DNA from 3 places in the Pseudomonas sp. NA-150 genome. Region 3 is predicted to be linked to each of the others. Evidence: riboswitches for the same ligand, from Rfam matches in the RefSeq annotation. Region 3 holds a riboswitch; each other region holds the start of a gene.
What was found. Region 3 has a riboswitch for cobalamin ahead of ACF0H7_RS08970 (CbtB domain-containing protein). Riboswitches for the same ligand answer to the same signal wherever they lie in the genome.
Positions count from the first base shown of each region.

Region 1: linked by a shared signal. The riboswitch ahead of cobO (cob(I)yrinic acid a,c-diamide adenosyltransferase) and the one ahead of ACF0H7_RS08970 (CbtB domain-containing protein) in region 3 are both predicted to bind cobalamin.
Region 2: linked by a shared signal. The riboswitch ahead of cobW (cobalamin biosynthesis protein CobW) and the one ahead of ACF0H7_RS08970 (CbtB domain-containing protein) in region 3 are both predicted to bind cobalamin.

Region 1 is NZ_CP172305.1:1,233,421-1,243,694, forward strand. Features, by position in the region: gene ACF0H7_RS05930 (AI-2E family transporter) at 1-972, shown strand, start outside; gene hda (DnaA regulatory inactivator Hda) at 1,192-1,896, shown strand; gene ACF0H7_RS05940 (NAD-dependent deacylase) at 1,890-2,654, shown strand; gene ACF0H7_RS05945 (C40 family peptidase) at 2,730-3,377, shown strand; gene ACF0H7_RS05950 (C40 family peptidase) at 3,468-4,013, shown strand; gene ACF0H7_RS05955 (PQQ-dependent sugar dehydrogenase) at 4,132-5,472, opposite strand; cobalamin riboswitch at 5,631-5,857, shown strand; gene cobO (cob(I)yrinic acid a,c-diamide adenosyltransferase) at 5,956-6,567, shown strand; gene ACF0H7_RS05965 (cobyrinate a,c-diamide synthase) at 6,578-7,873, shown strand; gene bluB (5,6-dimethylbenzimidazole synthase) at 7,870-8,520, shown strand; gene cbiB (adenosylcobinamide-phosphate synthase CbiB) at 8,517-9,425, shown strand; gene cobD (threonine-phosphate decarboxylase CobD) at 9,418-10,274, shown strand, end outside.
Region 2 is NZ_CP172305.1:3,145,140-3,155,413, forward strand. Features, by position in the region: gene ACF0H7_RS14910 (fatty acid cis/trans isomerase) at 1-803, shown strand, start outside; gene ACF0H7_RS14915 (acyltransferase family protein) at 970-2,004, shown strand; gene nfuA (Fe-S biogenesis protein NfuA) at 2,063-2,656, shown strand; gene cobM (precorrin-4 C(11)-methyltransferase) at 2,872-3,618, opposite strand; gene ACF0H7_RS14930 (cobalamin biosynthesis protein) at 3,662-4,099, opposite strand; cobalamin riboswitch at 4,277-4,475, shown strand; gene cobW (cobalamin biosynthesis protein CobW) at 4,573-5,637, shown strand; gene cobN (cobaltochelatase subunit CobN) at 5,641-9,405, shown strand; gene ACF0H7_RS14945 (ATP-binding protein) at 9,423-10,274, shown strand, end outside.
Region 3 is NZ_CP172305.1:1,875,169-1,885,442, forward strand. Features, by position in the region: gene ACF0H7_RS08940 (PdxA family protein) at 1-910, shown strand, start outside; gene ACF0H7_RS08945 (alpha/beta fold hydrolase) at 980-1,858, shown strand; gene ACF0H7_RS08950 (MFS transporter) at 1,954-3,234, shown strand; gene ACF0H7_RS08955 (alpha/beta hydrolase) at 3,231-3,950, opposite strand; gene ACF0H7_RS08960 (hypothetical protein) at 4,471-5,118, shown strand; gene ACF0H7_RS08965 (histidine phosphatase family protein) at 5,119-5,679, opposite strand; cobalamin riboswitch at 5,709-5,842, shown strand; gene ACF0H7_RS08970 (CbtB domain-containing protein) at 5,875-6,087, shown strand; gene ACF0H7_RS08975 (CbtA family protein) at 6,109-6,873, shown strand; gene ACF0H7_RS08980 (2-hydroxyacid dehydrogenase) at 6,999-7,943, shown strand; gene ACF0H7_RS08985 (type 1 glutamine amidotransferase) at 8,167-8,826, opposite strand; gene cfa (cyclopropane fatty acyl phospholipid synthase) at 8,886-10,040, opposite strand; gene ACF0H7_RS08995 (hypothetical protein) at 10,227-10,274, opposite strand, start outside.

The sequences.
Region 1 (10,274 bases), 640 kb from region 3:
TTGTTGGCGTATATGGCGGATCCGCTGGTGGATCGGCTGGAAACGCTCGGGCTGTCGCGGACCTTGGGCGTGGTGGTGGTGTTCGGGCTGTTCACCTTGGTTTTCATGACTTTGCTGTTGGTCCTGGTGCCGATGCTGGCCAAGCAACTGTTCCGCCTTTATGAGTTGGCGCCGCAGATGCTCGATTGGCTGCAACACACCGCGCTACCCTGGACTCAGGCCAAGCTCGGTCTGGCGGACGGCTTCTGGAAGTTCGACAAGGTCAAAGCGGCGATTTCCGAGCACATGGGCCAGACCAGCGACATCGTCAGCGTGGTGCTGGCGCAGGCCACGGCGTCCAGTCTGGCGTTGATTGGCTGGTTGACCAATCTGGTGCTGATCCCGGTGGTGTGTTTCTACCTGCTGCGCGACTGGGACCTGATGATGGCCAAGATCCGTAGCCTGCTGCCGCGTCATCGCGAAGAACAGATCGTCAAACTGGCCAACGAATGTCATGAAGTGCTGGGGGCGTTCATTCGCGGGCAACTGCTGGTGATGATGGCGCTGGGCGTGATCTACGCCGCGGGTCTGATGCTGGTGGGCCTGGAGTTGGGCTTGTTGATCGGCGTGGTGGCGGGGCTGGCGGCGATCGTGCCGTACATGGGCTTCGTGATTGGTATCGGCTCGGCGATTGTTGCGGGTTTGTTCCAGTTCGGCGGTGATCTGTACCCGATGCTCGGCATCCTCGCGGTGTTCATGGTCGGTCAGGCCCTGGAAGGCATGGTGTTGACCCCGTTGCTGGTGGGCGACCGTATTGGTCTGCACCCGGTGGCGGTGATCTTCGCGATCCTCGCTGGCGGTGAGTTATTCGGCTTTACCGGGGTGTTGCTGGCGTTGCCGGTGGCCGCAGTGATCATGGTTGTGGTGCGCCATGCCCGTGACCTCTATAAAGAGTCGGATATTTACGGCGGGATGGAAGATCCGGATTTGTAGCAGGACGCCACGCGGTATGTCTGAGGCACCGCCTCGCGAACAAGTTCGCTCCTACGTCGAATTGTTTGACGCGGTGTAACAGATGTGCAGCAACCGAATCCACGCAAACCTTTGATTTTGCTTGTTTGTCTGCCGCATTGTGCCTCCGGCGTCACGGGTATAAACTTTGCACACTTTACACAGAGGCCCCTAGCGGTTCGTCTGAACCGTTCAGCCAGCATGAAACCGATTCAGCTGCCCTTGGGTGTGCGTCTGCGTGATGACGCCACCTTCGTCAATTATTACCCCGGCGCCAATGCCGCAGCACTCGGCTATGTCGAGCGACTCTGCGACGCCGACGCTGGCTGGACCGAAAGCCTGATCTACCTGTGGGGCAAGGACGGCGTGGGGCGTACTCACCTGTTGCAAGCCGCGTGCCTGCGCTTCGAGCAAATGGGCGAACCGGCGGTGTACCTGCCGTTGGCTGAAGTGATCGACGAGGGCGTCGAGCTGTTCGACAACCTGGAGCAGTACGAGCTGGTGTGTCTGGACGACCTGCAGGCCATCGTCGGCAAGCCGGAGTGGGAAGAGGCGCTGTTCCATTTGTTCAATCGCCTGCGTGACAGCGGTCGCCGGTTGCTGATCGCTGCCTCGCAGTCGCCTCGGGAATTGCCGGTCAAGTTGCCCGACCTCAAATCCCGCCTGACCATGGCCCTGGTATTCCAGATGCGTGGGCTGTCCGATGAAGACAAGCTGCGTGCGCTGCAACTGCGCGCCTCGCGTCGGGGTCTGCACCTCACCGACGAAGTCGGGCATTTCATTCTGACTCGCGGGACCCGTAGCATGAGTGCGCTGTTCGATTTGCTGGAGCAACTCGATCAGGCCTCCTTGCAAGCGCAACGCAAGCTGACGATTCCTTTCTTGAAAGAAACACTCGGATGGTAGAGCGGGCGCTGCTGATGCAAACAGCGGCGGCGCTTCGTCACGCCCAGCGGATTCTGATCATTACCGGCGCCGGTTTGTCAGCCGATTCGGGATTGCCCACCTATCGCGGCGTGGGCGGCCTTTATAACGGCAGCACCGAAGACGGGCTGCCTATTGAAATGGCCTTGTCCGGGCCGATGCTGCGTCGCGACCCGGCGTTGTGCTGGAAATACATTGCCCAACTGGGCAGGGCGTGTCTCGGTGCGCAACCGAATGCCGGGCATTACGCGATCGCTCAGTTACAGCGGATCAAACCAGAGTGCTGGGTGCTGACGCAAAACGTCGATGGCTATCATCGCGCGGCCGGCAGCCCACCCGAGCGCCTGATCGAAATCCACGGGCAATTGGCACCGTTGTTTTGTCAGTCGTGTGGGGAAATCGATCCTGAGTTGAGTGAACATCTGCGGCGACCATTGCCACCCTTGTGCAAGCAATGCCAGGGTATTTTGCGTCCGCCAGTGGTGTTGTTCGAAGAGATGCTGCCCGAGCGGGCGCTGGAAACTTTGTATCAGGAAATGGACAAGGGTTTCGACGCGGTACTGAGCATCGGCACCACCGCCAGCTTTCCCTACATACACGAGCCGGTCCTGCGAACACGGGTGTCCGGGGGCTTTACAGCGGAAATCAACCCGACGCGGACCGACCACAGTGGGTCCATGGACGTATTTCTCGGGTGTAGAGCATTAGAAGTTCTCGAGGAACTGGTAAGTCACATTTAGTTCGATTGAATTTGCAAATGAGGATGATAGTAGGCATAGTCTCGTCTTCTTTACATATCAGCCACGGTCGTGCCCATGCTAAATCGCTTCGCACCCCTCGTGCCTCTCGCACTGGTTACACTACTTTTTGGTTGCGCGGCCCAGATGCCAGCCTCGCAACAGCAGCAGCAAGTACAGAATGCCATTACTGCGCAGTCTGTTCGCTCTGCACAACTCGCTAATGGGACTGACTCCGTAGCGGACGAAGAACTGATCACCGAGAAAGAACTGGCCGAATTCGCCGACAGCAAGCCGTACCAGATGCCAGGCCTCGCCGACAGCATCCTCGAACGCGGCATGGCCCTGATCGGTACGCGTTACCGTGCAGGCGGCACCTCTGAAGCCGGTTTCGACTGCAGCGGTTTCATCGGTTACCTGTTCCGAGAAGAGGCGGGCATGACCTTGCCTCGCTCGACGCGCCAAATGATCAACGTAAAGGCCCCACTGGTTGCGCGTAACAACCTCAAGCCGGGTGACCTGTTGTTCTTCAGTACCAAAGGTCGCGGTCGTGTCAGCCACGCCGGTATCTACCTGGGTGATGACCAGTTCATCCACTCCAGCAGTACTCGTAGCGGCGGTGTGCGTATCGACAGCCTCGACGATTCGTACTGGAAAAAGACCTTTATTGAAGCCAAACGTGCATTAGCGATGGCTCCGACTACAATTCAGACCCAGCATCAGTAATTCCCGGAGCGTGTAAGCAGCCACTGGCTTATTACACGCAGCTCCGGCTCACGGCAGAGTAAGCCGCATCCAGATCAGGTTGTTGTGTTTATGTCGATGATGGTACGCGTTGGGTCAATAGGGATTTTGGCTGCACTGATCAGTGCCTGTGCCGGACATCCCCCCGCTGCTTACAAACCACCGGTTGTGCAACCGGTGGTTTACGCGCCTTCCGATGAACCTTCCTCTCCTGCTGCCGAAGACGTGCTGATCCGTGCGATTGGCCTGGTCGGCACGCCGTATCGTTGGGGCGGCAATACGCCGGACTCCGGTTTCGATTGCAGCGGGTTGATCGGCTATGTGTACCGCGGTTCTGCGGGCATCACCCTGCCGCGTTCGACTCACGAAATGATCACTATGAAGGCCCAGGACATCAGCCGTAATCAGCTGCAGTCGGGCGATTTGGTGTTCTTCGCTACAGGCGGTGGCTCAGTGGTCAGCCATGCCGGCATCTATGTCGGTGAAGGTCGTTTCGTTCACGCGCCGGCAACGGGCGGTACGGTGCGTCTCGATTACCTGGACAAACCCTATTGGCAGAAAGCCTACCTGAACGCCAAGCGGGTGATACAGCCTCAGCATTTGGCGCATAACCCGTAGCCTGCCCCGTCGGCCGGTGTAGGAGCGAACTTGTTCGCGAGGCGGCGTATCTGATACACCGCGTCAAACGGCTCGCCAACAAGTTGGCTCCTACAAATAGAGGGCCACACCGCCGAGATCAGGGTAACGAAGCAGCAGTTTGAGCCTTCACCGCCGACACCCGCCAGATCACATTTCCCACGTCATCCGCCACCAACACCCCGCCATGTTGATCGTTGACCACGCCCACCGGCCGCCCCTGGGCTTTGTCATCGGCATTCAGGAAGCCGGTCAGTAGATCAACCGGCATGCCGTTGGGTTTGCCATTGGTGAACGGGATGAAAATCACCTTATAACCACTGTGCGGATTGCGGTTCCACGAGCCGTGTTGACCGACGAACATACCTTGGCTGAAAGGTGCTGGCAGCTTGCCGTCGGCAAAGGCCAGGCCCAGCGATGCGGTGTGCGGGCCGACCGCGTAGTCCGGGGCGATGGCCTTGGCCACCATGTCCGGTCGAGCAGGTTCGACACGGGTATCGACATGTTGACCGTAGTAGCTGAACGGCCAGCCATAAAAGGCACCGTCTTTGACTGAGGTGACGTAATCCGGCACCAGGTCGCTGCCCAGTTCGTCGCGCTCGTTGACCGCGGTCCACAGCTTGCCGGTCTGCGGTTCCCAGTCCATGCCGTTGGGGTTGCGCAGGCCGGAAGCAAAAATCCGGTGCGTACCGGTCGCGGCGTCCACTTCCCAGATTGCCGCGCGGCCTTCTTCTTTATCCAGGCCGTTTTCTCCGACGTTACTGTTAGAGCCCACTGTGACGTAAAGCTTTTTGCCGTCCTTGCTGGCAATCACGTTCTTGGTCCAGTGGTGATTGATCGTACCGGCTGGCAGGTCGGTGACGATGGTCGGTGGCGCGCTGATCGAGGTTTGCCCCTCTTCGTAATGGAAGCGCAGCAATCGATCGGTGTCCGCGACGTACAGGTCATTGCCCACCAGGGTCATGCCGAACGGTGAATTAAGGTTATCGAGAAATACTGTGCGGGTTTCGGCGACACCGTCGTGGTCGAGATCGCGCAGCAGGGTGATTCGGTTGGCCGACGGTGTGTCGGCTCCGGCGCGGCTCATGACTTTCTTGGTGATCCAGCCTCGAATGCCGGGTGAATCATCGGGCTTGGGCGGCGAGTTGCTTTCTGCTACCAGTACATCGCCATTGGGCAGCACGTACAGCCAGCGTGGGTGGTCGAGGTCTTTCGCGAACGAGACGACCTGCATGCCCGGCGCTGCGAGGGGTTTGGCCTCCTTGGTCCAGCCCACGGCCGGGGCGATGTTCACGGTCGGCATCAGTGAGGTCGTGGGTGCCGGCAACATCGGGGTGGGCCCGGTGCCATCGGAGACCTGCAGGCGCGAGGTATCGGCGCAGGCCGTGATACTGGCCGTCAGCAACAGCAGGGCGGACAGCTGAGGACTGAGTCTGAACATGGTCGATCTCCATGAAAGTCGGGGAGGCGCATAAGGTAGAGGGAGCCAAAGCGTCGAGGTTCCATGCCGACAGGCCGTCAGTGTAGTTCGAGGGGATTTTTTGCTTGAGATCCCTTTGCGCGTGGCGCTTTGATTGACGCTCTACCCCCAACCCTCTACCCTTCGCGCGTGTTTCAGGTGCTCCGCGATCAATGATTGCCGGAGTGAAACAGGGAAGTCGGTGAGGACGCCTCGGGCGCTCGATTCCGACACTGCCCCCGCAACGGTAAATGAGTCGAAGCCGTGCATTGGGCCACTGCGTCTGTCATGACGTGGGAAGGCGTACGGTGGGGCAAAAAAAGCCCACTCATGAGTCCGGAGACCGGCCTGATCCATTCAACAGCACCACGGAGGGCGATGCTCTGCGCAGGGCCTTTGGCCGTGCTGGCAGTTCATGTCGTCTGCTTCCGTTTGCTATCGCGTACCCTCAAGCGGAGAGCTGAGATGACCGAAACCACTGAGCGTGACGAACGCCACCTGGCGCGCATGCTGCGCAAAAAAGCCATAATCGATGAGCGCATCGCCAGCGCACCGAATGAATGCGGCCTGTTGCTGGTGCTGACCGGCAACGGTAAAGGCAAAAGCAGCTCTGCGTTCGGCATGCTCGCCCGCGCCATGGGCCACGACATGCAGTGTGGCGTGGTGCAATTCATCAAAGGCCGCAACGCCACCGGGGAAGAGCTGTTTTTCCGCCGTTTCCCCGAGCAAGTGCGCTACCACGTGATGGGCGAAGGCTTTACCTGGGAGACTCAAGATCGCCAGCGCGATATCGCCGCCGCTGAAGCTGCCTGGGAAGTGTCCCGTGAACTGCTGCGCGACCCGAGTATTGGCCTGGTGGTACTGGATGAGCTGAACATTGCTCTCAAGCACGGCTATCTCGACCTCGACCGAGTGCTCAGTGATCTGCAAGCGCGGCCGCCGATGCAGCACGTGCTGGTCACCGGTCGTGGCGCCAAGCAAGAATTGATCGACCTGGCCGATACCGTGTCCGAGATCGCCGTGGTTAAGCATGCCTTCCAGGCCGGCATCCGCGCGCAGAAAGGCATCGAGCTATGAGTATCTGTTCATGAGAGCAGCGCGTCACTGCCCGGCGGTCTTGATCGCCGCGCCGGCTTCTGGCCAGGGCAAAACTACCGTCACCGCCGCACTGGCCCGCCTGCACCGCAACCAAGGGCGCAAGGTGCGGGTGTTCAAGTGCGGTCCGGACTTCCTCGACCCGATGATCCTCGAACGTGCCAGCGGCGCACCGGTATATCAGCTGGATTTGTGGATGGTCGGTGCTGAAGAAAGTCGTCGCCTGTTGTGGGAAGCGGCGGGTGAAGCCGACTTGATCCTGATCGAAGGCGTGATGGGCCTGTTCGACGGCACGCCGTCCAGCGCCGATCTGGCGCGGCATTTCGGCGTACCGGTGCTGGGCGTGATCGACGGCACCGCCATGGCCCAAACCTTTGGCGCGTTGGCGCTGGGGCTGGCGCGCTATCAACCGGACTTGCCGTTTGCCGGGGTGTTGGCCAATCGGGTAGGTACCGTGCGCCACGCGCAATTGCTCGAAGGCAGTTTGACCGAGGGCTTGCGCTGGTACGGCGCCTTGTCACGGGAAACCGGGATCGAATTGCCGAGTCGGCATTTGGGCCTGGTGCAGGCCAGTGAACTGAATGACCTTGATGCGCGTCTCGATGCGGCGGCCAGCGCCTTGGCCAGCACTTGCGAAGTGGCGCTGCCGCCCGCAGTTGAGTTTTCAGCCCCCGAGGTTATCCAGGCCGAGCCATTGTTGGCCGGTGTGCGGATCGCGGTTGCCCACGACGAGGCCTTTGCGTTCATCTACGGCGCCAACCTCGACCTGCTGCGGGCCATGGGCGCCGAGCTGTTGTTCTTCTCGCCGATCCACGACAGCGAAATCCCCGACGCCGACAGTCTATATTTGCCCGGCGGCTACCCGGAATTGCACCACCTGACCCTGGGGCAAAACCAGTCGATGTTAACGGCGATTCGCGCGCATCACGCGGCACGCAAACCTTTGCTGGCTGAGTGTGGCGGCATGCTGTATTTGCTGGATGCGCTGACCGATGTCGAAGGCCAGCGGGTCGAACTGGTGGGCTTGCTCAGCGGTGAGGCGGTGATGCAGAAACGCCTGGCAGCACTGGCACTGCAAGCGGTCGAATTGCCGGAAGGTCTGTTGCGTGGCCACACGTATCATCACTCGCTGACCAGCACCGAGCTGCAGCCCATCGCCCGTGGCGTGAGCCCCAACGGTGGGCGCGGCGCCGAGGCGGTCTATCGTGACGGGCGGATGACCGCTTCTTACGTGCACTTCTATTTCCCTTCCAACCCCCAAGCGGTTGCGGCGCTTCTTAAACCATGAATGATCAGGCCTTCAGCCCCGACGAACGTGCAGCAGTCTATCGAGCGATAGCCGAGCGCCGTGACATGCGCCATTTCAGCGGCGGCGAAGTGGCGCCCGAGTTGTTGGCGCGCTTGCTCGAGGCGGCGCACCACGCCCCCAGCGTCGGATTGATGCAACCGTGGCGCTTCATCCGTATCAGCGACCGGGCGTTGCGTGGACAGATTCAGGCGCAGGTCGAGCAAGAGCGGATTCGTACCGCCGAGGCGTTGGGCGAGCGCTCCGACGACTTCATGAAACTCAAGGTCGAAGGTATCAACGATTGCGCGGAAGTGTTGGTCGCGGCACTGATGGATGATCGCGAACGGCATATCTTTGGCCGCCGCACCTTGCCGGAAATGGACATGGCGTCGTTGTCCTGCGCCATCCAGAACTTGTGGCTGGCGGCGCGCGCGGAAGGGCTGGGCATGGGTTGGGTGTCGTTGTTCGAACCCCAGGCGCTGGCTGAACTGCTGAACATGCCGGCCGGGGCCAAGCCGCTGGCGATTTTGTGTCTGGGACCGGTCGCGGAATTCTACCCGGCGCCGATGCTGGTGCTGGAAGGCTGGGCGCAGGAGCGGCCGTTGAGTGACATGCTGTATGAGAATCAATGGGGAGTGAGTCGATGAGCGTGGCGTTACTGAGCGTCGCCGGGGTTGCGCTGGATGCGCTGCTCGGCGAGCCGAAACGGGCGCACCCGCTGGTGGCGTTCGGACGCTTCGCCAACCGCCTTGAGCAGCGTTTCAACAGTGCCGGGCGTGGCTGGCGCAGCCATGGCGTCACCGCCTGGTTCATCGCGGTGATTCCGTTGACCCTGCTGGCAACGGCCTTGAGCTGGCTGCCGTATATCGATTGGCTGGTGGATGTGTTGGCGCTGTATTGCGCGTTGGGCCTGCGCAGTCTGGGTGAGCACGTCGAACCGGTGGCGCAGGCGTTGCGCGGCGATGATCTGGACGAGGCGCGGCGGCGGGTCGGTTATCTGGTCAGTCGGCAGACCGCTGAACTAGACGCCACCGAAGTAGCCCGCGCGGCCACTGAGTCGGTGCTGGAAAACGGCAGCGATGCGGTGTTTGCCGCGCTGTTCTGGTTTGCCGTCGCCGGCACGCCCGGCGTGGTGTTGTACCGTTTAAGTAATACCCTCGATGCGATGTGGGGCTACCGCAACGAACGTTTCGAACGCTTCGGCTGGGCGGCGGCAAAGATCGACGACGTCTTGAATTACATTCCCGCACGGCTGGTAGCATTGACCTACGCCTTGCTGGGAAAAACCCGTCTGGCCTTGCGCTGCTGGCGAACCCAGGCGCCGAAATGGGACAGTCCCAATGCGGGGCCGGTGATGGCGGCGGGTGCGGGTGCGCTGGGCGTGGAGCTGGGCGGCGCGGCGATTTATCATGGTGAGTTGCACCAGCGTGCGCAACTCGGTGAAGGTGTTCCCGCTGATGCCGGATCGATTGATCGCGGCTGGCAATTGGTCCAACGTGGGGTCTGGTTATGGTTACTGATCTTGTGCGTGGGGGCTGAATTTTATGCTTGAGCATGGCGGTCGCCTGCGGCTCGCAGCGTTGCAGTACGGCATCGAGGAAGGTGATTGGCTGGACCTGTCCACCGGCATCGCGCCGTGGCCATGGCCGATTCCGGAGATTCCGCTGCGGGCCTGGGCTCGCCTGCCGGAAAACGATGACGGCCTCGAATTGGCGGCCCGTGCTTATTACGGTGCCTCGCAGGTGTTGCCGGTGCCAGGCTCGCAAGCGGCGATTCAAGCCTTGCCGCGCTTGCGTCGCGCGGGCAAGGTCGGCGTGGTTTCGCCATGTTATGCCGAGCATGCCGCCGCCTGGCGCAGCAACGGCTTTCTGGTGCGTGAAGTGCTGGAGCACGAAGTCGATTTCTTCCTCGACAGCCTTGATGTGCTGGTGGTGGTCAATCCGAATAACCCGACCGGCGTGAATATTCCTGCGGAGCGCCTGTTGGGATGGCACGCACGTCTGGCCCAGCGCGGTGGCTGGCTGGTGGTCGACGAAGCGTTCATGGACAACACGCCCGAGCTGAGTCTCAGTGCCGAAACCTGGCGTGTCGGGCTGATTGTCTTGCGTTCGTTCGGCAAGTTCTTTGGCCTGGCCGGCGTTCGCCTGGGCTTTGTGCTTGCCGAGCCGAGGCTGCTGAAACTGCTGGAGCGGCATATCGGTCCGTGGGCGGTCAGTGGGCCCACCCGGATTCTCGGGCAGGTCTGCCTCAGCGATCTGGAAGGGCATCACCAGCAACGCACGCGCACCGAACAGGCCAGCGAACGGTTGGCGGCATTGTTGACGCGCCACAGTCTGAGCCCGGTGGGCGGTTGCGCCCTGTTTCAATGGCTGACTACGCCGTTGGCGGTGCACCTGCACGA
Region 2 (10,274 bases), 1.3 Mb from region 3:
ATGTATTTGGCAATGTTGCGCATCAGGCGCAGACCCGTTTGTATTTCGATGTGATCCGCACCGGTGCCGAAGTCAATTTCCTGCGTTTGATGCCTGCGGATTCTCGCGACGGTTTTCTCGACGATTGGTACCAGGACAGCGGCAAACTCAAGGTCTGGCTCGATTATCAGAGCATCGACGATGACACCCCGACCGGACTGGCGCTCGATCCGAAAGACCCGAAAAACGATTTCGCCCGGCAGTTGCTCAGCCGTTATGGCTACCTGAATGCGCGGCCGGACCCGATCAATCGCTGCACCGGCGCCTACTGCGCCCGGCAATCGCTAGAGCCGGAGTTACAGGATGCCGAGCAGGCCCTGAGTCGCCTGACATCGCGTCCGGCTGCCGGTCTGCGGGTCATTGATCAATTGCCCGAAGCCAGCATGATTCGCGTTCAGGCCCGCGACGGTAAACGCGAGCAATACAGCATGCTGCGCAATCGCGCACACAGTAACGTGGCGTTCCTGCTGGGCGAGGATTCGCGCTATCAGCCGGGGCTGGATACGTTGACGATCTATCCGGGGGTGATGAGCAGTTATCCGAATTTCATGTTCAACATTGCGGCGGCCGAAGTGCCTGAGTTTGTGGATGCCATGGAACAGGCGAAAGATGCGACGGCGTTTGAGAAGATCGTCGCGCGTTGGGGGATTCGACGCAGTCATCCGCAATTCTGGGAGTATTTTCACGACCTGACGCGCTATATCCAGGAGACCGAACCGGTGGAGGCGGGGGTGCTGGACATGAATCGGTATGAGAATTTGTAGGTGTGCTGCCCGCTGCAACCCTCGCCGGACATGGCCCGCGGCCATCTACCGTTCCTCGATTAATCGCAACCTTTTTCCCAAAAACACAGTCGGAACCCTCGAGACATCCTGAAACCGCTGTGTCTTCGGGGTCCTGATTGTGATTGGAAAAAAGGATGGGTTGCGGATGTTGATTTCGGTTCAAGCCCTGCGCGCGTTGGCGGCGTGGGTCGTTGTTTGTCACCACTTCATGCAGATTTTCTTTGATTTTCATGCCACCGGCCCGATCGGGCAGTTCTTCACTGACAAGGGGGCGGTCGGGGTCGATATCTTTTTTGTTATCAGCGGGTTGGTGATTTACCTGTCGACCCAGAATAAAGACATGCCAGCGGGTCGTTTCATGGTCAACCGGATTATCCGCATCGTGCCGGCCTATTGGCTGTACACCGCCGCGATGGGTTTGTTGATCTTGGTCGCCCAACCACTGATGCCCCACGCGGCCATCGACTGGACGCATTTCATCCTGTCGTTATTGTTCATCCCTTCAGAAAACCCCGGCGGCTATGGTATGTACCCGACCTTGAATGTGGGGTGGACGCTGAATTACGAGATGCTGTTCTATCTACTATTCTCGCTGGTGTTTCTGTTCGAGCAGCGCCATCGCCCACTGATCGTCGCCGCCGCGTTGTTTGCAGTCAGTGAAGTGCTGACCCGTTTGGGAGTGATCAGCCACTTTTATCGCAATGACATCGTTTATGAATTTCTATTGGGCATCGCCATCGGTGTGTTCCACCGTCGTGGCTGGATCGCCAATGGCTTGTGGCTGCCGCTGCTGGCAATTGTCGGAGGCTTGCTGACTATTTACCATCTGGCGCCGTCTGACCGGCTGCTGCACTGGGGCCTGCCCAGCGCGGTGATCGTGCTGGCCTGTGTGTCGCTGGAACCGTATTTCCAGGGCAATCGCTTACTCAAAGTGCTGGGCGATTGCTCATACTCGGTGTACCTGCTGCATGTCCTGGTGCTTTACGGTGGCTGGTTGGCGGCCACGCGCTATGGCCTTAATCCCTACGCGGTATTTGCGGTGTGTGTGCCGTTGATCGCTCTGGGTGGCTGGTGCAGTTACCAGTGGATCGAGAAGGGCCTCTACCTTCGTCTTAAAGACTGGCTGGACAAACGCAGGAATGATGGCGAGCTAAAGGCTCTTTCCCGACAAGAATACTAGGACTTTGTGTGGCGCCCATGATTGGCGTAAACTGCCGCCACGTCTGCGAGGAATTTTCATGACCGCTATTACTATTACCGATGCCGCCCACGACTACCTGGCCGATCTGCTTGAAAAGCAGAACACCCCAGGCATCGGCATCCGCGTGTTTATTACCCAGCCTGGCACCCAATATGCTGAAACCTGCATTGCTTATTGCAAGCCGGGCGAAGAGAAATCCGAAGACAAGGCCATTGGCCTGAAAAGCTTCACCGCCTGGATCGATGCATTCAGCGAAGCCTTTCTGGACGATGCCGTGGTCGATTACGCCACCGATCGCATGGGCGGCCAACTGACTATCAAGGCGCCAAACGCCAAAGTTCCGATGGTCAATGCCGACAGCCCGATCAACGAGCGCATCAACTACTACCTGCAAACCGAAATCAACCCGGGTCTGGCCAGCCATGGCGGCCAGGTCACGCTGATCGATGTGGTCGAAGAAAACGACGAAAACATCGCAGTGTTGCAGTTCGGCGGCGGTTGCCAGGGCTGCGGCCAGGCGGACCTGACCTTGAAGGAAGGGATCGAGCGCACCTTGCTCGAACGGATCCCTGAGCTCAAAGGCGTCCGCGACGTGACGGACCACTCGCAAAAAGAAAACGCCTACTACTAAGTCGGGCGCTTTCAAGCAAACAAAAAATGCCCCGACTGGTTCGGGGCTTTTTTTTGCCTGTCACCGTACCTGTAGGAGCGGGCTTGCCCGCGATCGAGCGCGTAGCGGTCGCAAAATACCAGCACACGGTTTTGCAGAAAAACCTGGGATATCGGTTTCGCGACTGCTTCGCAGCCGATCGCGGGCAAGCCCGCTCCTACGGTTTTTAGGCGGCTTCACGGACGGAACAGGTGCGCATGCCCGGCACGGTACAGGGACGATTCGGAAAACTGGTCGTTGGCCAGCACTCGACCCACCAGAATCAACGCCGTGCGCCGGAAGCCCTTGGCCTCGACTTTGATCTGGATATCCGCCAACGTGCCGACCACCCAGTCTTGATCCGGCCAACTGGCGCGATGCACCACGGCAATCGGGCAATCATGGCCGTAATGCGGTATCAGTTCAGCGACGATCTTATGCAGGTTATTCACCCCCAAATGAATCGCCATCGTTGCCTTGTGCTGCGCCAGGCTGGCCAATTCCTCGCCCTCGGGCATTGAGGTTTTATCGGCGTACCGGGTCAGGATCACGCTTTGGGAAATGTCCGGCAGTGTCAGCTCGGTGCCCAGCAGCGCTGCGCACGCGGCAGTGGCGGTGACGCCGGGGATGATTTCGAAGGGGATCTGCATCTCGCGCAGGTAACGAATCTGCTCGCCAATCGCGCCATACAGACTCGGGTCGCCGGAGTGCACGCGGGCTACGTCCTGGCCGCGCTCATGAGCGGCTTTCATCAGCGCGATGATCTGTTCCAGGTGCAGTTCGGCGCTGTTGACTACCTGATCGGCCTGATGGCCTTGCAGCACGGCGGCCGGGACCAGTGAGCCGGCGTAGATGATCACCGGGCAACTGCGGATTAAACGCTGGCCTTTGACCGTGATCAGCTCCGGGTCGCCGGGGCCTGCGCCGATGAAAAAAACGGTCATGGGTACTCCAGAATCTAGACAGTAAAAAACAAGCAGGTGCGGATTATCGACGATTTGTCGGCTCGCCGGCCAAGGCAAATGTCGCGCGGCGGCTTTTTTGCCGAGTGATCAGCAGATCGCCCACTGCACCGGACAGTTGCTGTGCCAAGGCCAACGCCGTGCTTTCGGCGACGCCGTAGCAGCCGGTGTGGGCAAAGGCGATGTCCGAGCGATGGCTGAGCCGTGTTTCAAACACCGCCAGTTCAGTGGCGCTGAAAAACACCAGCGGCAGTTGCAGTTGCGCGGCCAGCGCCAGCAGGCCCGGTTCCGTGCTTTTTTGATTGATCGAAGCCAGGGCAGTGAGGGCGCCGATGTGCAGGCCGTGGGCGTGCAGCCCTTGCTCGATCAACTGCCGTAGTTCGTCGACGCAACAACCGCGCTGGCAGCCGATACCGACCACGCGCGTGGGTTGTTTCAACGGTGGATCAGCAGGGCTGGGCATGCTCGGGTGCGCTCGATATAAGGCGCGCAGAAAAGCATGTCGCAATGGCTGTGGTCAATCGCCGAGCGCCGTGCGTGCGTGATTCACGACGTGATAGTTCTGAAACCACCGTTTTTTTTCCGCAATATGTGCCCAAGCCTGCAGGCGCTTTCTGATTGACCTCTGCATAGCCACTGCGTAGCCTTGTGCGTTCGAGGTTCTCCGGCTGCGGTCGGAGCTAAGACGGGAACGCGGTCCAAGCCGCGGCTGCCCCCGCAACTGTAAACGGTCATGTTCATTGCACTGCCACTGCGGGTCCGCGGGAAGGCGCGATGAATGCCTGTCGCATGACAGGCCACCGTGAGCCAGGAGACCTGCCTCGCAACGAATTTTCTCTAGAACCGGGCGGGGTGATCCGGTGGCGAATTGATCCGCATGCAGTTCTTGTGCGGCTCTCGTCCCGCTTTGCCCGCCGCTTTGCCAAAGGGCATCCGATGAAAACACTGGCTAAACTTCCCGTCACTATCGTCACCGGGTTCCTCGGTTCGGGTAAAACCACGCTGCTGCGCCACATGCTGGACAACGCCGAAGGTCGTCGCATCGCGGTGATCGTCAATGAATTCGGCGAACTGGGCATTGACGGCGATATCCTCAAGCAATGCACCATCGGTTGCACTGAAGAAGAAGCCAACGGCCGCGTCTACGAGCTGGCCAACGGCTGCCTGTGCTGCACCGTGCAGGAAGAGTTTTTCCCGGTGATGCAGGAATTGGTGGCCCGTCGTGGCGATCTGGACCACATCCTGATCGAAACCTCAGGCCTGGCGTTGCCAAAACCATTGGTGCAAGCCTTCCAGTGGCCGGAAATCCGCAACGCCTGCACGGTCGATGCGGTAATCACCGTGGTCGACAGCCCGGCCGTGCTGGCTGGCACCTTTGCTGCGTTTCCGGATCAAGTCGACGCCCAGCGCAAACTGGACCCGAACCTGGACCACGAATCGCCACTGCACGAGCTGTTTGCCGACCAGTTGGCCAGCGCCGACCTGGTGATCCTCAACAAAGCCGACAGGATGGACGCAGCCGGTCTGGCGGCCGTGCGTGCCGAAGTCTCGGAAGAGCTGCCGCCGGCGGTGAAAGTCATCGAAGCCAGCAGCGGTCGTCTGCCGATCAGCGTGCTGTTGGGCCTGGGTGCTGAGTCCGAGCTGCACATCGACAGCCGCAAGACCCACCATGATCACCACGAAGGGGATGATCATGATGACCACGATCACGACGCGTTTGATTCGATCTCCATCAGCCTGCCGCAAGCCGATGAGAGCCTGTTGCTCGACGCGCTGACGCAGTTGGTGGTGCAGCATGGCATTTTGCGGGTAAAGGGTTTCGCGGCGATTCCGGGCAAGCCCATGCGTTTGCTGATTCAGGGCGTGGGCACGCGTTTCGACAAGCACTTCGACCGCGCATGGCGGGCCGATGAAGAGCGCGCGACGCATCTGGTGCTGATCGGCCAGGAGCTGGACGCGGCACTGCTGGAAGCGCAACTGCGTGCTGCGGTTGCTGGCTAAGCCATGCACCTACTGAGAACCCAGCCCGGCGGATTTGTCCCTGACGACAGCATTGCTGACCTGGGACAAACCCCGGCCGAGCTGGTGATTCTCTGCAGCGGCGATTCACACCTGGCATTGCTGGCCGAAGCGGCGCAGCAGTTGCCGGACGATTACCCCAGCCTGCGTTTGGCTAACCCGATGCAGGTGCAAAATCACGCCTCGGTGGATTTGTACGTCGACCAGGTGCTGCGCCACGCCAAAGTTATTCTGATTTCGCTGCATGGCGGTATTGGCTATTGGCGTTACGGCGTCGAGCGGCTGGTGGAGCTGGCGGAGCAGGGCGTGCAGTTGATTCTGGTGCCGGGTGATGATCGCCCAGACCCGGAACTCAGCGGTTTAAGCACGGTATCAGCGGCAGAGGGCGAGCGGCTTTGGCATTTTTTGCGCCAGGGCGGCCTGCACAATGCGCTGGAGCTGTATCGCTGTCTGGCCAGTTGCTGGCTGGAGCGGGATTACCCGTGGGCCGAACCGCAGACCTTGCCGCGCACCGCGATTTACCATCCACACATTGCCAATGCTCAATTGGGCCACTGGCAAGCCGACTGGCGCGCTGAGTGGCCAGTGGTCGCGGTACTGTTTTACCGCTCCCACCTGCAAGCGGCCAACACCGGTTTTATCGACGTGTTTTGCGCACGTTTGCAGGCCCAGGGTCTCAATCCTTTACCCATCGCCGTTGCCAGCCTGAAAGAACCCGGTTGCCTGACGGTGGTGGAGGACTTGCTGGATCTAACCGGTGCCGAAGTGATCCTGAATACCACCGGCTTTGCCCAGTCGAGCCCGGAAGCGCCACATTTGCGTCCGTTTCGCCGCAATATTCCGGTGATTCAAGCCATTTGTGCTCAGGACAACGAAACGGCCTGGCGTGACAGCGAGCAAGGCCTTGGTTCGCGGGACCTGGCAATGCATATCGCCTTGCCGGAGCTGGATGGGCGGATTATCAGCCGGCCGATCAGCTTCAAGGATCTGGCGTGGCGCAGTGAACGCAGTCAATCGGATGTGGTGTGCTATCGCGCACAACCCGAACGCATGGATTTTGTGGCCGAACTGGCGCGGCGCTGGATCGAATTGGCGCGGCTGCCCAATGGTGAAAAACGCGTGGCGTTGATCCTCGCCAATTACCCGACCCGCGATGGCCGGATCGGTAACGGCGTGGGCCTGGACACACCGGCGGCGGCGCTGAACATCCTGCGGGCGATGCAGGTCGAGGGTTATCCGTTGGCGCTGTTGCCCGCGAGTGGGACTGCGTTGATCCAGGCATTGCTCGGCGGCGTCAGCAACGATCTGGACAGCATCGATCTGCGCCCGGCCCGGCAAAGTCTGGCGCTGGACGAGTATCTGGCGGCGTTCAATCAATTGCCGCCAGCCAATCGCGCAGCCGTCACCGCGCGCTGGGGCGAACCACACACCGACCCTATGTTCCGTGGCGGGCGGATGATGGTGGCCGGGCTGCGGTTTGGCCTGACCTTCGTCGGCATTCAGCCGGCGCGGGGTTATCAAGTAGACGCCAGCGCGGTCTATCACGACCCGGACCTGGTGCCGCCCCACGGTTATCTGGCGTTTTATTTCTGGTTGCGCAAGGCCTATGGCGCGCATGCCGTGATCCACGTCGGCAAGCATGGCAACCTTGAATGGCTGCCAGGCAAGGGCGTCGGGCTGTCCGACAGCTGCTGGCCAGACGCCGTGCTCGGTGCGATGCCGAACATTTATCCGTTCATCGTCAATGATCCGGGTGAGGGTGCCCAGGCCAAACGTCGCACTCAAGCGGTGATCATCGACCACTTGATGCCGCCCCTGACCCGCGCCGAAACCTACGGCCCGCTGCGCGATCTGGAAGTGCTGGCCGACGAGTTCTACGAGGCGCAACTGCTTGATCCACGCCGCGCCAACGAGCTGCAGCGCGACATTCTCAAGCTGGTGCGCGAGACCCATATCGACCGTGAGCTGCAACTTGACGAGTCGCTCGATAAGCAGGCCGACGCAGCGGTTTGGCTGCCACGTCTGGACACCTACCTGTGTGACCTGAAGGAATCACAGATCCGCGACGGCTTGCACATTTTCGGTGAGTCACCCAGTGGCCGGTTGCGCATCGACACCCTGTTGGCCTTGCTGCGCATTCCCCGTGGTGATGGCCGGGGTGCGCACTCCAGTGTATTGCGCGCGTTGAGCAAAGCCTTCGAACTGGATTTCGATCCACTGGACTGCGAATTGTCCGCGCCGTGGAGCGGGCCCAGGCCTGGCGGATTGCTGGAGTTTAGCGCGGAGCCCTGGCGCACGGCCGGCGATACGCGGGAACGGCTGGAGCTATACGCTGCGTGGTTGATTGAGCAAGTGCTGATCGGTACTGAAGTTGAGTTATTAACTGAAAACAATGAGTTATCTTCTGTTCTTCATCATTTGCGAGAAGTAGTGGCGCCGCGTCTGGATGCCTGTGGTCCCGCGGAGATGCAGGGCTTGCTCGACGCCTTGAGCGGTCGGTTTGTCCCCGCTGGGCCGAGCGGTGCGCCGAGCCGTGGCCGTTTGGATGTGTTGCCGACCGGGCGTAACTTCTTCTCGGTGGACGTGCGCAATCTGCCGACCACCACGGCCTGGCGCATCGGTTTTCAGTCGGCAAACCTGCTGCTCGAACGGCACTTGCAGGATCACGGCGATCACCTGCGTCAGCTCGGCCTGTCGGTATGGGGCACGGCGACCATGCGCACCGGCGGCGACGATATCGCCCAGGCCATGGCGCTGATGGGCGTACGTCCGGTGTGGGCCACGGGCAGTCAGCGGGTCGATGATTTTGAAATCCTGCCGTTGAGCTTGCTCGACCGGCCACGGGTCGACGTAACGCTGCGCGTGTCCGGGTTTTTCCGCGATGCGTTCGCCAACCTGATCAAGCTGTTCGATGCGGCGGTGCAGGCAGTCGCGGCGCTGGATGAGCCGGATGACATGAACCCGTTGGCGGCCAAGGTTCGCGAAGAACGGCAACAATTTGAACGCAGCGGCTTGAGCGCCGATGACGCCGCACGCCAGGCCGGCTGGCGCATTTTTGGAGCGAAACCGGGTGCCTATGGCGCCGGTGTGCAGGACGCGATCGATGGCCGCTTGTGGCAAACCCGCGATGACCTGGCCGAGGTCTACCTGAACTGGGGCGGGTACGCCTATGGCGGGGTCGATGAAGGGACGCCCGCGCGTGAGCACTTTGCCCAGCGGTTGACGCAACTGCAGGCGGTCCTGCAAAACCAGGACAATCGCGAGCACGACTTGCTCGACTCCAATGACTATTACCAATTCCAGGGCGGCATGCTCGCGGCCGTGGAAAGCCTCAGCGGTAAGACAGCCGCCAGCTATCATGGCGATCACAGCCAACCCGACTTGCCGAAGATTCGTACCCTCAAGGAAGAGCTGAACCGGGTCATTCGCTCGCGTGCGGCGAATCCGAAGTGGATCGATGGCGTCAAGCGTCACGGCTACAAGGGCGCCTTTGAAATGGCGGCGACGGTGGACTTCCTGTTCGCCTTCGACGCCACCACGCAACTGATTGACGATCACCACTATGCACTGTTGGCCGATGCCTATTTGCTCGATCCATCGACCCGCGAGTTCATCGAGCAGCACAACCCTGACGCCCTGCGCGACATGACCGAACGCCTGCTCGAAGCGCAGCAGCGTGGGCTGTGGCAGGACCCGGGCGAGTATCGTCAGGCGCTGGAAAACCTGTTGCTGGATATAGAAGAAAACTGATGACGGCCGAGACAAGCATGAGCGATATCCCGCATTTTCCCTTGGCGGCCGTGGTCGGCGCTGATGACCTCAAGTTGGCGCTGTGCCTGACCGCCATCGACCCGAAAATAGGCGGTGTGCTGATTGAAGGGCCGCGGGGCATGGCCAAGTCGACACTGGCCCGTGGTTTGGCCGATCTATTGGCCAGCGGGCAATTCGTGACCTTGCCGTTGGGCGCTACCGAAGAACGGCTGGTCGGCACCCTCGACCTGGACGCCGCATTGGGCGAGGGCCGCGCGCAGTTTTCTCCCGGCGTACTGGCCAAGGCCGACGGCGGCGTGCTGTATGTCGATGAGGTGAACCTGCTGGCCGATCACTTGGTCGATCTGCTGCTGGATGTAGCCGCCAGTGGGGTCAACCTGGTCGAGCGCGACGGTATCTCCCATCGTCACGCATCGCGTTTCGTATTAATCGGCACCATGAACCCGGAAGAAGGCGAGTTGCGCCCGCAATTGCTTGATCGTTTTGGCTTGAACGTGGCCTTAAGTGGGCACACTGCGCCGGCCGAGCGTGGACAGATCATTCGTCGACGGCTGGATTTCGATGCCGATCCCATGGCGTTCTGCGCGCAATGGGTCACGCAACAGGAAGCCTTGAAACAGCGTTGTGAGCGGGCGCGCCTGCTGCTGCCGAGCATCCCGTTGGACGATCAGGCCCTGGCGCAGATTACCGAGCGCTGCTTCGCGGCGGCGGTCGATGGCTTGCGGGCGGACCTGGTCTGGCTACGGGCGGCGCGGGCTCACGCCGCCTGGCGTGGCGCTGGCAGCATTATCACTGAGGACATTGACGCCGTGGCTGAGTTTGCCCTGCGCCATCGTCGTCGCAACCCC
Region 3 (10,274 bases):
CGTCGGCGATGAACGTGTGCTGGAATTGGGCATGCGCGATGCGGGCATACAGATTCCTTATCGCAAGATCGGTCGTCTGGCCGACGCCGACTACGAGCAGGACGCGGTGCAACTGCTGGACCTGCACAACGTCGACCCGGCGCTGTATGAGCGCGGACTAGTAAATGCCGAGTCTGGTCGTCTGACCGGCGAAACCCTGAAAGTCATGACCGATCTGGCGCTGGCCGGCGAACTGGACGGCATCTGCTTCGCCCCGCTGAACAAAGCCGGCCTGCATCGCGGCGGCTGGAACTACCACGACGAACACCAGATGTTCGCCGCCTGGACCGAGCATGTCGGTTACTTCGGCGAAGTGAACATCATTCCGCAGTTTTCCACCTTCCGCGTGACCTCCCACGTGGCGCTGCGCAAAGCGGTGGACATGGTGCAACCGGATCGCATCGAAGGTGCCTTGCAACTGGCCCATGACACCCTGCGTGCACTGGGCAACATGGCGCCGCGCATCGGTGTCGCGGCCCTCAATCCCCATGGCGGCGAGAACGGTCTGTTCGGCGACGAAGAGATCACCATCATTCGCCCGACCCTGGAAAAACTGCGCCTCAAGGGCCTGGCCTGCGAAGGCCCATTCCCTTCCGACACCGTATTCATCAAAGCGCGCAACGGTGATTTCGACGCGGTGGTGATCATGTACCACGACCAGGGCCAGATCGCGACCAAGCTGCTGGGCTTCTCCTCCGGCGTGACCCTGACCGGTGGCCTCAAAACCGTGTACGCGACCCCGGCCCACGGTGTGGCCTACGACATCGTCGGCAAAGGCATCGCGGATGTCGGCGCCATGGCTGCGGCCTTCCGCGTCGCCACCGACAACGCCGCCGCGCGCAAGCCCAAACGCCAGGCGGTGGCCAGCTGATTCCGTTTTTCGCTGCAGATCTCAACGTTAGAACGGCCCAGCTCAAGAATAAAAAACGAGGCGAGTGATATGTTCGAGAATTTCAAGAAATCCGTCGTTAAAACCAGCGATGCCGAGATCGTTACAGTGGTCGGCGGTGAGGGGCCGCCGTTACTGCTGATGCACGGCAACCCCTTTAATCACCTGTCGTGGCACAAGATTGCACCGCGTCTGGCGCAAGAATTTACCGTGGTCTGCACCGATTTGCGCGGCTATGGCGACAGCTCGAAACCAGCCGGTGGTGGTGATCACTCGGACTACTCCTTCCGGTCGATGGCGCAGGATCAGGTCGAGGTCATGCAGTCCCTCGGCTTCGAGCGCTTCAACGCCGCCGGCCATGATCGTGGTGCTCGGGTGTTGCACCGCATGTGCCTGGACCATGGCGACACGGTGCTCAAGGCCGGTTTCGTCGACATGCTGCCGCAGCATCACTTGCTGAATAACGTGACCCGGCAGTGGGCCAAGTTTTCCTGGCACTGGTTCTTTATGACCCAGGACGCGCCGACCCCTGAACGGATGATGGACGCCGATCCCGAGTTCTTCATCCTGCGCAAACTGTCGAAGACCGATCAGGGCACCAAATTCTTCGGGCCTGAAGCACTGGCCGACTACATCCGCTGCATCAAGAATCCGGCCACCACCCATGCCATGTGCGAGGACTATCGCGCCACGTTCGGCATCGACCTGGACATGGACACCGCCGACTTCGACGCCGGCCGCCGTATCGATAACCCGGCGTTGATTCTGTGGGGCGAAAAGGGCGGTGTAGGGCGCAACCACAACGCCGCTGAGGTCTGGAGTCGCTACGCCAGCAACATCCAGCAGACCGCAACGGTGCCGTCGGGGCATTACTTGCAGGAAGAATGCCCGGACGAAACCTACGAGGTATTGCGCGGGTTCTTCAAATAGGACGCTTCACCTAAGTAACACGCATCAACCAAGCAGTTGATACAAGCGGTCTGCGCGGCCGCTTGCCCACTACAACGATAATAATGGTGGAAAAAATGTTACCGACTCTGGCGCAAAAACGCAGGGCGACGTTGACGTTCGTATTGCTGTGCATCATGGCTTTTATCATGTACATCGACCGCAGCAACCTGGCAGTCGCGGCGCCGACCATCAGTAAGGAACTGGGTTTCAGCAATACTCACCTGGGCCTGATGTTTTCCGCCTTTGCCCTCGCGTACAGCTGCTTCATGGTGCCCGGCGGCTGGCTCAGCGACCGTATCGGTTCGCGCAAGGCAATGCTGGTGTATGGGGTGATCTGGTCGGTCGCGACCATCGCCACCGGTTTGGTCAGTGGCCTGGTTGCGCTGGTGGTCGCGCGCTTCGTGGTGGGGGTGGGTGAAGCGCCGATCTACCCGACGGCGGCGCGGATGATCGCCCGCGTGATTCCCATCACCCAGCGCGGCACCGCTCAGGGCGTGATGCACGCCTCGGGTCGCATGGCCAATGCCCTGGCGCCGCTGATCGTGACCTTTTTGATCCTGCAATTTTCCTGGCGTTTGTCCTTTTTGATTCTCGGCCTGGCGACCCTGGCGTTCATGTTCGTCATGTACTTCATGCTGAGCGAGACCAAGAAAGAGGTGGATGCCGTGGTGGCGGACCCGGTGCCGGTGTTCGTCGGCAAACCGGTGCATTGGCCCACGATGTTGCGTCGGGTGTGGCCGGCGGCGGCCACCTGCTTTTGCCACGGCTGGGTGTTGTGGTTTTTCCTCAACTGGATCCCGTCGTTTTTTACCCAACGCTACGGCATGGACCTGACCAAAACCGCGATTTTCTCCACCGTGGTGTTGCTCGGCGGGACCGTCGGTACGGCAGTGGGCGGGATGCTCTCGGACTGGCGCTTCAAGGTCACCGGCAACCGTCTGCGCTCGCGGCGGGACTTGATCATCTTTGGCTTTCTGTCCTCGATCATCGGCTTGATCCCGCTGATGTTCACCCAGGACATCATGATCTGCGCCGCCAGTCTGAGCTTCTCGTTCTTCTGCTCGGAACTGGCTGACTCACCGCTGTGGGTGATCGGTACGGAAATTTCCTACGAACATTCCGCGACCTCTAGCGCCTGCACCTTCTTCGGCATGGCAGTGGCGGGCGCGGTGTCGCCGGTGGTCATCGGCTGGTTGCTGGACATCACCGGTAACAACTGGGCGGCGGCGTTCTCGGCGTCGATTATCGTGGTGCTGTTGGGGCCGATTCTGGCGATGTTTATCAAGCTGGACGAAGAACCTCATCCAGAAGTCGCCGAACCGGAACCGGTACGGCGGGTGGCGACTCATCCTTAGGCGCTGAACTTCATCAACCAGCGATTCAGATCAACGATTTCAGTGTCGCTGATGGTGTGCCCAATACCTGGATAGGCGTGAAATTCGGGGTGCAGCGAGAGGCTTTGCAGGTAGCTGTTGGCATCGGCGCCGCCTGGGTAGGGGACCTTCTGGTCGGCGGTGCCGTGGCCGATGAACACGTTCAGCGCTTTCAGGCGCGGGTCGGGTTTCAGCTCGGCGCGCAACACGGGCAGGACTTTGCCACTCAACGCCGCGATCCCGCGGAGGATCTCGGGATGCCGCAGCGCCACCTCATAGGACATGATCGCGCCCTGACTGAAGCCGATCAGAAACACTTTGTCCGGCTGCGTGTGGTACTTCTCGGTGGCCTTGACCACGAACTCCGAGATCAACCCTTCACTGCTTTTCAGGTCCTCGGTCACCCCGTCGTAATCGCCATCACCGGGCTTCTTGCTGAACCACTGATAACTGTCGGAGCCGACTTCCTGCGGCGCGCGGGCAGAGAGAAAGGTGTAGTCGGCGGGAAGTTGATCCTTGATGTCGAACAGGTCCTCTTCGTTGCTGCCCGAACCGTGGAGGAAAATCACCAGCGGTTGATTTCTTGAATCGGCGCTGGTCTGTTCAAGGTAGGGCAGCGGCAGGTCGGTTTGCAGCGGAGTTTGTGCGTGGGCTGCGGTTGCGGCGAAGAGAAACAGTACTGCCAGCCATTTGATCATGGGGTTGCCTTGGTTAAATGCCGATTGTTCGGAACGTCTGGTGCCACTTCTGACGCGAGCTTGCGCAGCCTATCACTTGGGCGCGTTGGGCTCAGGTTTGATGGGGGCGAGTTGCCTGTCAGATTTCAGCGTCTGCGAGGTCAGTCTTCGTAGCGGTGCGGCGATCCGACAAGCCTGACGCCCACAGGTTTCGTTGCGTGCCACAGATCCCTGTAGGAGCTGCCGAAGGCTGCGATAGAGCCATCGCGAAGGTCGTTCCGACCTTATCGCAGCCTTCGGCAGCTCCTACATAGAGCGCATTTCAAGCCTGTCCCGGTTTTCAATATAACGGCCAAGTGCCGCATCGTTTTGACCATTCAGCAGAACCTCCCTCAAGAAGTACCTCTATCTGCCGAACCGTTAGGTACCTATCGAAGGCGGATGCTTCAGACGTCAAACCGGAAAAACCACCTGTTGGTAGAACCCGACTGACGAACGCCAACCTCTGAGCATCAATTGAATCGTTATAAAAGGGAGCGGTATGGGCGTTGCTCAGGCTGGATTAGTGTTCAAGACCAAGGTGCCGCTGCGGGATGCGGGTGCGCTGGTTTCAAAGTTGTGCGGGGGACAGGCGGTGAAGATTGAGCCGTCACTGCGCAGTTCCTTCGACATTCGCAATCACTCGGACGTCCTGGTTCAGGTGTTTGGGAACGTGATAGTCATCAACAACAACCAGATTGCCTGGGACATGCTGGAGGACCCTGCGAGTGACGTGACCCAGCGTCACCGGGTCCTCGGTGCGCCGGAAATGCTCCTCGCGTTTTGTCATTACGATTCCGGCGACAGTTACGGCTATGCGTTTATCGAACGCGGTGAGCGTACGCGGTCGCGGTTGCAAACGGGCGTGCCCGCGGTGGTCGAATTTGGCACGCCAAAAGACTTCGAATCGCGTTGGTTGTCGGCGCCGTTTTACCTGGAGGACGATGATTGCCCGATTGACCAGCGGCGCAAGATTTACTTCCAGGGCGAGCGTGAGGTCGAGGTGCCGGAGGCTGAGATCACCCGGCGTTTGCTGGAAGAAGCGTTGCGTATGAATTTTGGCATTTGCCCGTGGGACGAGGATATTGACCCGGTTTCTCATTTCTTCAGACTGACGGCCGAGAAAAACCCCTGGTGGCGTCTATGGTAGTCACAGAAAGTGTTGCTCCATGCGCAGGCGCCAACGGCCGTTAAACCTCAAGTCGGTCATCGACAGCGGCTCGATGTCGATGCTGTTGAAGGCGGAAGGCGGGCATTGCAGGGCGTGGAGCAGGGCGGCGCGAATCACGAACGGGTGAGTGATGGCGACGAAATGTCCGGGGTCGCGCAGGCTGTCGAGCCAGGCGCCGACCCGTGTGCACAGTTGCGTCACTGACTCGCCACCGTGAGGCGCGGCGTCGCTGTCGGCCAGCCAGGCGAACAGTGCGTCGGGCTCCTGTGTTTGCAGGTCGTTGATGCGTTGTCCTGCCCAGCGGCCGAAGGCGCAATCGCGCAATGCTGGAATGACTTCGCTCTGGCTGCCGAACAGCTGTGCAGTTTGTTGGGCTCGGGTTTCCGGGGCGCTGAGCAGCTGTACCGAGGACTTGAACGAAGCGGCCAATGACTGTCCGGCGGCCTGCCAGTCCATGTCGATGGGTTCGTCCAGCGGGAAGCGCGCGAGCTTTTGCGCCTGGGTTCGGGCGTGGCAAATCAGGGTCAAACGCGTAGCCATGACTGAGAACCATCTGGTTTTACAAGTGGAGTAGCGTACACTGCCGGGGCTGTTGTTTCATTTCGTTGCGAAGCAGGAAGCCGGTTCAATTCCGGCGCGGTCGCGCCACTGTATTCGGCACTCTTGCCGTGAGCCAGACCTTGCTTCGTCCATTCCGTAATCCGTACTGGGACGCGTATTCCCTGGAGGCTATTCATGTCTTATAGCGCCACACGCCAAACTGATATTTCCTTGCCGGTCATTCCCGTTGGCGAAATCCTGCCCTGGGCAATCTTCGTTGGCTTGCTGCTGATGCTAGCCCTGTATTTCGTGGGTGCCGAACAAGGCGCCACGTCACTGTTTTCCGGTATGTATGTGCATGAGTTCGTGCATGACGGTCGCCACTTGCTTGGCTTCCCTTGCCACTGATTCATCCTCAAGGAACATGACATGACTGGGCATCTACTTGTCCGGGGAATGCTGGTGGGCTTGCTCGCCGGTATCCTCGCGTTTTGCTTTGCATCCCTATTTGGTGAACCACAGATCGACCGCGCCATCGCGTTCGAAGAGCAGATGTCGGCGATGCACGCTGAAGCCCATGGCGATGCAGGCGGGCATGACCACGAAGAAGAGTTGGTGAGCCGCGACGTGCAGAGCACCGTTGGCTTGTTGACCGGGATTCTGGTGTACAGCGTTTCGCTGGGCGGGATCTTCGCGCTGGTGTTCAGCTATGCACTGGGTCGCGTTGGCTCGGTCGGTCCGCGTGGGCTTGCCGCACTGTTGGCGCTGGCCGCCTTCGTCGCGGTGATTCTGGTCCCAGGCCTCAAATACCCGGCCAATCCGCCGTCGGTGGGTGATCCGGATACCATCGGCCTGCGCACCAAACTGTTCTTCCTGATGCTGCTGGTGTCGGTGTCGGCGATGGTGATTGCGATCAACGCCGCGCGCAAACTGATCGCCCGCCGCGGCCTCTGGAGCGGCGCGCTGCTAGCGGTGCTGTTGTACCTGGTGATCGTATCCGTCGCCGGTTCGCTGTTCCCGACCATCAACGAAGTGCCGGAAACCTTCTCCGCCGTGCTGCTGTGGAAGTTCCGCGTGGCCTCGCTGGGGATTCAGGTCGTACTGTGGACCACCGTGGGCCTGGCCTTTGGCTGGGTGGCCGAGCGCAAGTTGCAGCCGGTTAACCTTGCCGGGCGTTCCCGTTTGCAGTCTTGATCGAAGTGTAAGTTCGAGTAAAAGACCCGCCTCGTGCGGGTCTTTTACTATCCGCTAGCTGACCGCTCCGGTCGTTATGCGGCATAGTCCGCCCCATTGATTTCTGATCTCGATGGGAGCGACGCATGACAACAACCGTTCTGGTACTGGTAGAAGCCGTCAACGAGTACCTGCCGATTCTCGAACACAGCGGGTTCAAGCTGATCCTCGCGCAAAACCCGGCTGATCGGGCCAAGGCCGTGGCGACGTATGGCGAGCAGATCAATGCCGTATTGACCCGTGGGCCGTTGGGTTTTTATGCCGAGGAAATCGCCGCGTTGCCGCATCTGGAAATCATTTGCGTGATCGGTGCCGGGTACGAGCATGTCGACCTCGCGGCTGCTCAGGCGCGCGGGATCGTGGTGACCAATGGCGCCGGGGTCAATGCGCCGTCGGTGGCGGACCATGCGATGTCGCTGTTGCTGGCGATGGTGCGCGACATTCCCCAAGCCGATGCGTCGGTGCGGCGTGGCGAGTGGCGCAAGGTCACGCGGCCTTCGCTGGCTGGCAAGCGTCTGGGGATACTCGGCATGGGCGCAGTGGGGATCGCGATTGCCAAGCGCGCAGCCGGGTTTGATATGACGGTGAGCTACCACAATCGTCAGCCTCGCAGCGATCTGTCCTACAGCTACTGTGCCACGCCGACCGAGTTGGCTGCCGCGTCGGACTTCCTCATTGTGGCCACACCGGGTGGTGCGGGCACGCGTCATTTGATCGACAAAGCGGCGCTTGAGGCATTGGGGCCGGACGGTTTTATTGTCAATATCGCCCGCGCCAGTGTGATTTCAACGGATGATCTGGTGGATGCGCTGCAACACCAGCGTATCGCTGGCGCAGCGTTGGACGTGTTCGATGACGAGCCGAATGTGCCTGATTCGCTGAAGAGCCTGAGCAATGTGGTGCTTTCACCGCATGTCGCCGGCCTGTCCCCGGAAGCGTCGCGGGATACCGTGCAACGGGTTGCGGATAATCTGTTGGCATATTTCGCGGGCCAGCCGGTGTTGACGCCGGTGCCGATGCCGAAGCAATAACGGGTTCATCAAGTGTTTGGTCTGTAGGAGATCCCCCGTCGTCCAGACGCCGCGCTGTCGCGCAGCAAACGCGGTCCCTGTAGGAGCCAGCTTGCTCGCGATCGGCTGCGCAGCAGTCGTAAAGTCAGGTTGTCGGGTTTAACCGAAACTCCGCGTGCTCAGGTTTTACTGTCGCTTCGCGCCAGATCGCCAACACGTTGGCTCCTCGTATCTCGACTATCGGTTAATCAACGCACGCCGCCGACCACCAGCCATCCAGTGTTGTCCTCAACCATCGGGCGACATGGGCGTGAGCTTCGATCTGCTGAGGATCAAGGCCGCGCGGCAGGGGCGATTCTTCGGCGAAGTGTTGGTTGAGGAGGATGACCGACTCGGCGTTCCACTCGGGATGGAACTGCAAGCCAATCCGCCGTGGGCCGAGGGAAAACATTTGTTGTTTGCAGGCCTCGCTCACCGCATGCCGTGTCGCGCCGGGTGGCAGGCTGAAGCTGTCTTCATGCCATTCCAGGACGTCGAGGCTCTGGCCGTTATCGAATTGAATGGCGGTCCAGCCGGTTTCGGTCGATGGCATGCGCGCGACCGTGGCCCCTTGGCTCAGCGCCAAGAGCTGGGCACCCAGGCAGATGGCAAACACTGGTGCGTCGAGTGCCAGGCTGGCGGCCAGCCATTCTTTTTCGGTTTGCAACCAGGCGGGGCCAGCGTTGGACTCGTAAGGCCCACCCAATAACACCACGGGCGCGCTGTTGATGGTGGGTAATTGTCCGAGGTCGGCGCGATAAATCACCAGTGACACGCCGCGCTCATCGGCCCAACGCGCGATCTCGCCAGGGCCTTCGGCAGGGTGGTGTTGCACAAGGTTCAGGGTCAGGGGTTGCGAGGTCACGCGGCTATCCTTGGGCTCTGTGTAGCCTCGAACTATATCACCCCGGTGGATTCCGCCACTCAGCTGACGCGCTGGTAGCCACCCATTACACCTTTCTTCGACAACACCCATTGCCACAGCTGAATGTCCCTCGCGCGAAAGGCGCCGGCGCACGACAACAAGTAGTAACGCCACATGCGGTAGAAATGCGGACCGAGTTCTTCGGCGTATTTGCTCCACGACGCTTCAAAGTTGGCGTGCCAGGCCATCAGCGTTTTGTCGTAGTCGGCGCCGAAATTATGCATGTCCTCGGCGACGAACAAATCGTCCAGTGAATCGCTGATCTGACCGAGGGAGGGCAGGTCGCCGTTAGGGAAAATATATTTGTCGATCCACGGATCTGGCGTGCTGTTGCGGCGGTTTTTGCCAATGGTGTGGAGCAGGAACAGTCCGTCGTCCTTGAGGCAGCGGTGTGCCATTTCCATGTAGGTCCGATGATTTTTCCGGCCGACGTGTTCGAACATACCGACGCTGGCAATTCGGTCGAATTTCTCATCGACGTCGCGGTAGTCCTGCAGGCGAAATTCCAGCGGCAGATGTGGGTATTTTTTCTTCGCCCAGTCGGCCTGTTCTTTGGAGATAGTCACCCCCACGCATTCCACACCGTAGTGCTCGGCAGCGTAGGACATGAAGCTGCCCCAACCACAACCGATGTCCAGCACGCGCATACCGGGTTTAAGCCCCAGTTTGCGGCAGATCAGGTCGAGCTTGGCGTTTTGTGCTTCTTCGAGGGTGGTGGCGTTGGCCCAGTAACCGCAAGTGTAAGCCATGCGCGGGTCAAGCATGCTGGCGTAGAACTCGTTGCCAAGGTCGTAGTGCTGTTCGCCGACTTGCCAGGCGCGGGTTTTGTCTTGGCGGTTGAACAGTTTGGCGTTGAGGGCGTGAAAGATCAGCGAGGCAGGTTGAATGTTGTCGGTGAGGCGGGAGCGCATCAGGCGGGAGAAAAACTCGTCCAGTTGATCGGCATCCCATTGCCCTTCGACGTAGGCATCACCGAGACCTAGATTGCCTTTGGACAAGGCCCGTTCCGGAACCCCGGGCTGATTGAGCTGCATGTCCCAAGGGGCGGGACCATTAATGTTCAAACCGGCTTTGTTCAGTAACTCTTCAACAAAACGATGTGCCCGAGTAGTACTGCGTGACAAATTATAGGCGTCAGAAATTTCCGAGGACATGGATGTTCCTTTCATTAACTAGTGCAGAGCAGTCACTTGAGGCTCAGGATCGGGTCGAGGGTCTACAACGGCATTACACTTTTTTGCTTCAAACAGTGCCCCGATACTACTCACCCACCGCTACGCTGGTTTAATGAAAAGAAATGATGCATCCATTAGATTTTATTGATGACGAACTTTTCGTGCTTATGCCGTATACGCAGGCGCGCGCCGGTCAATCGGGATGTAAACCCC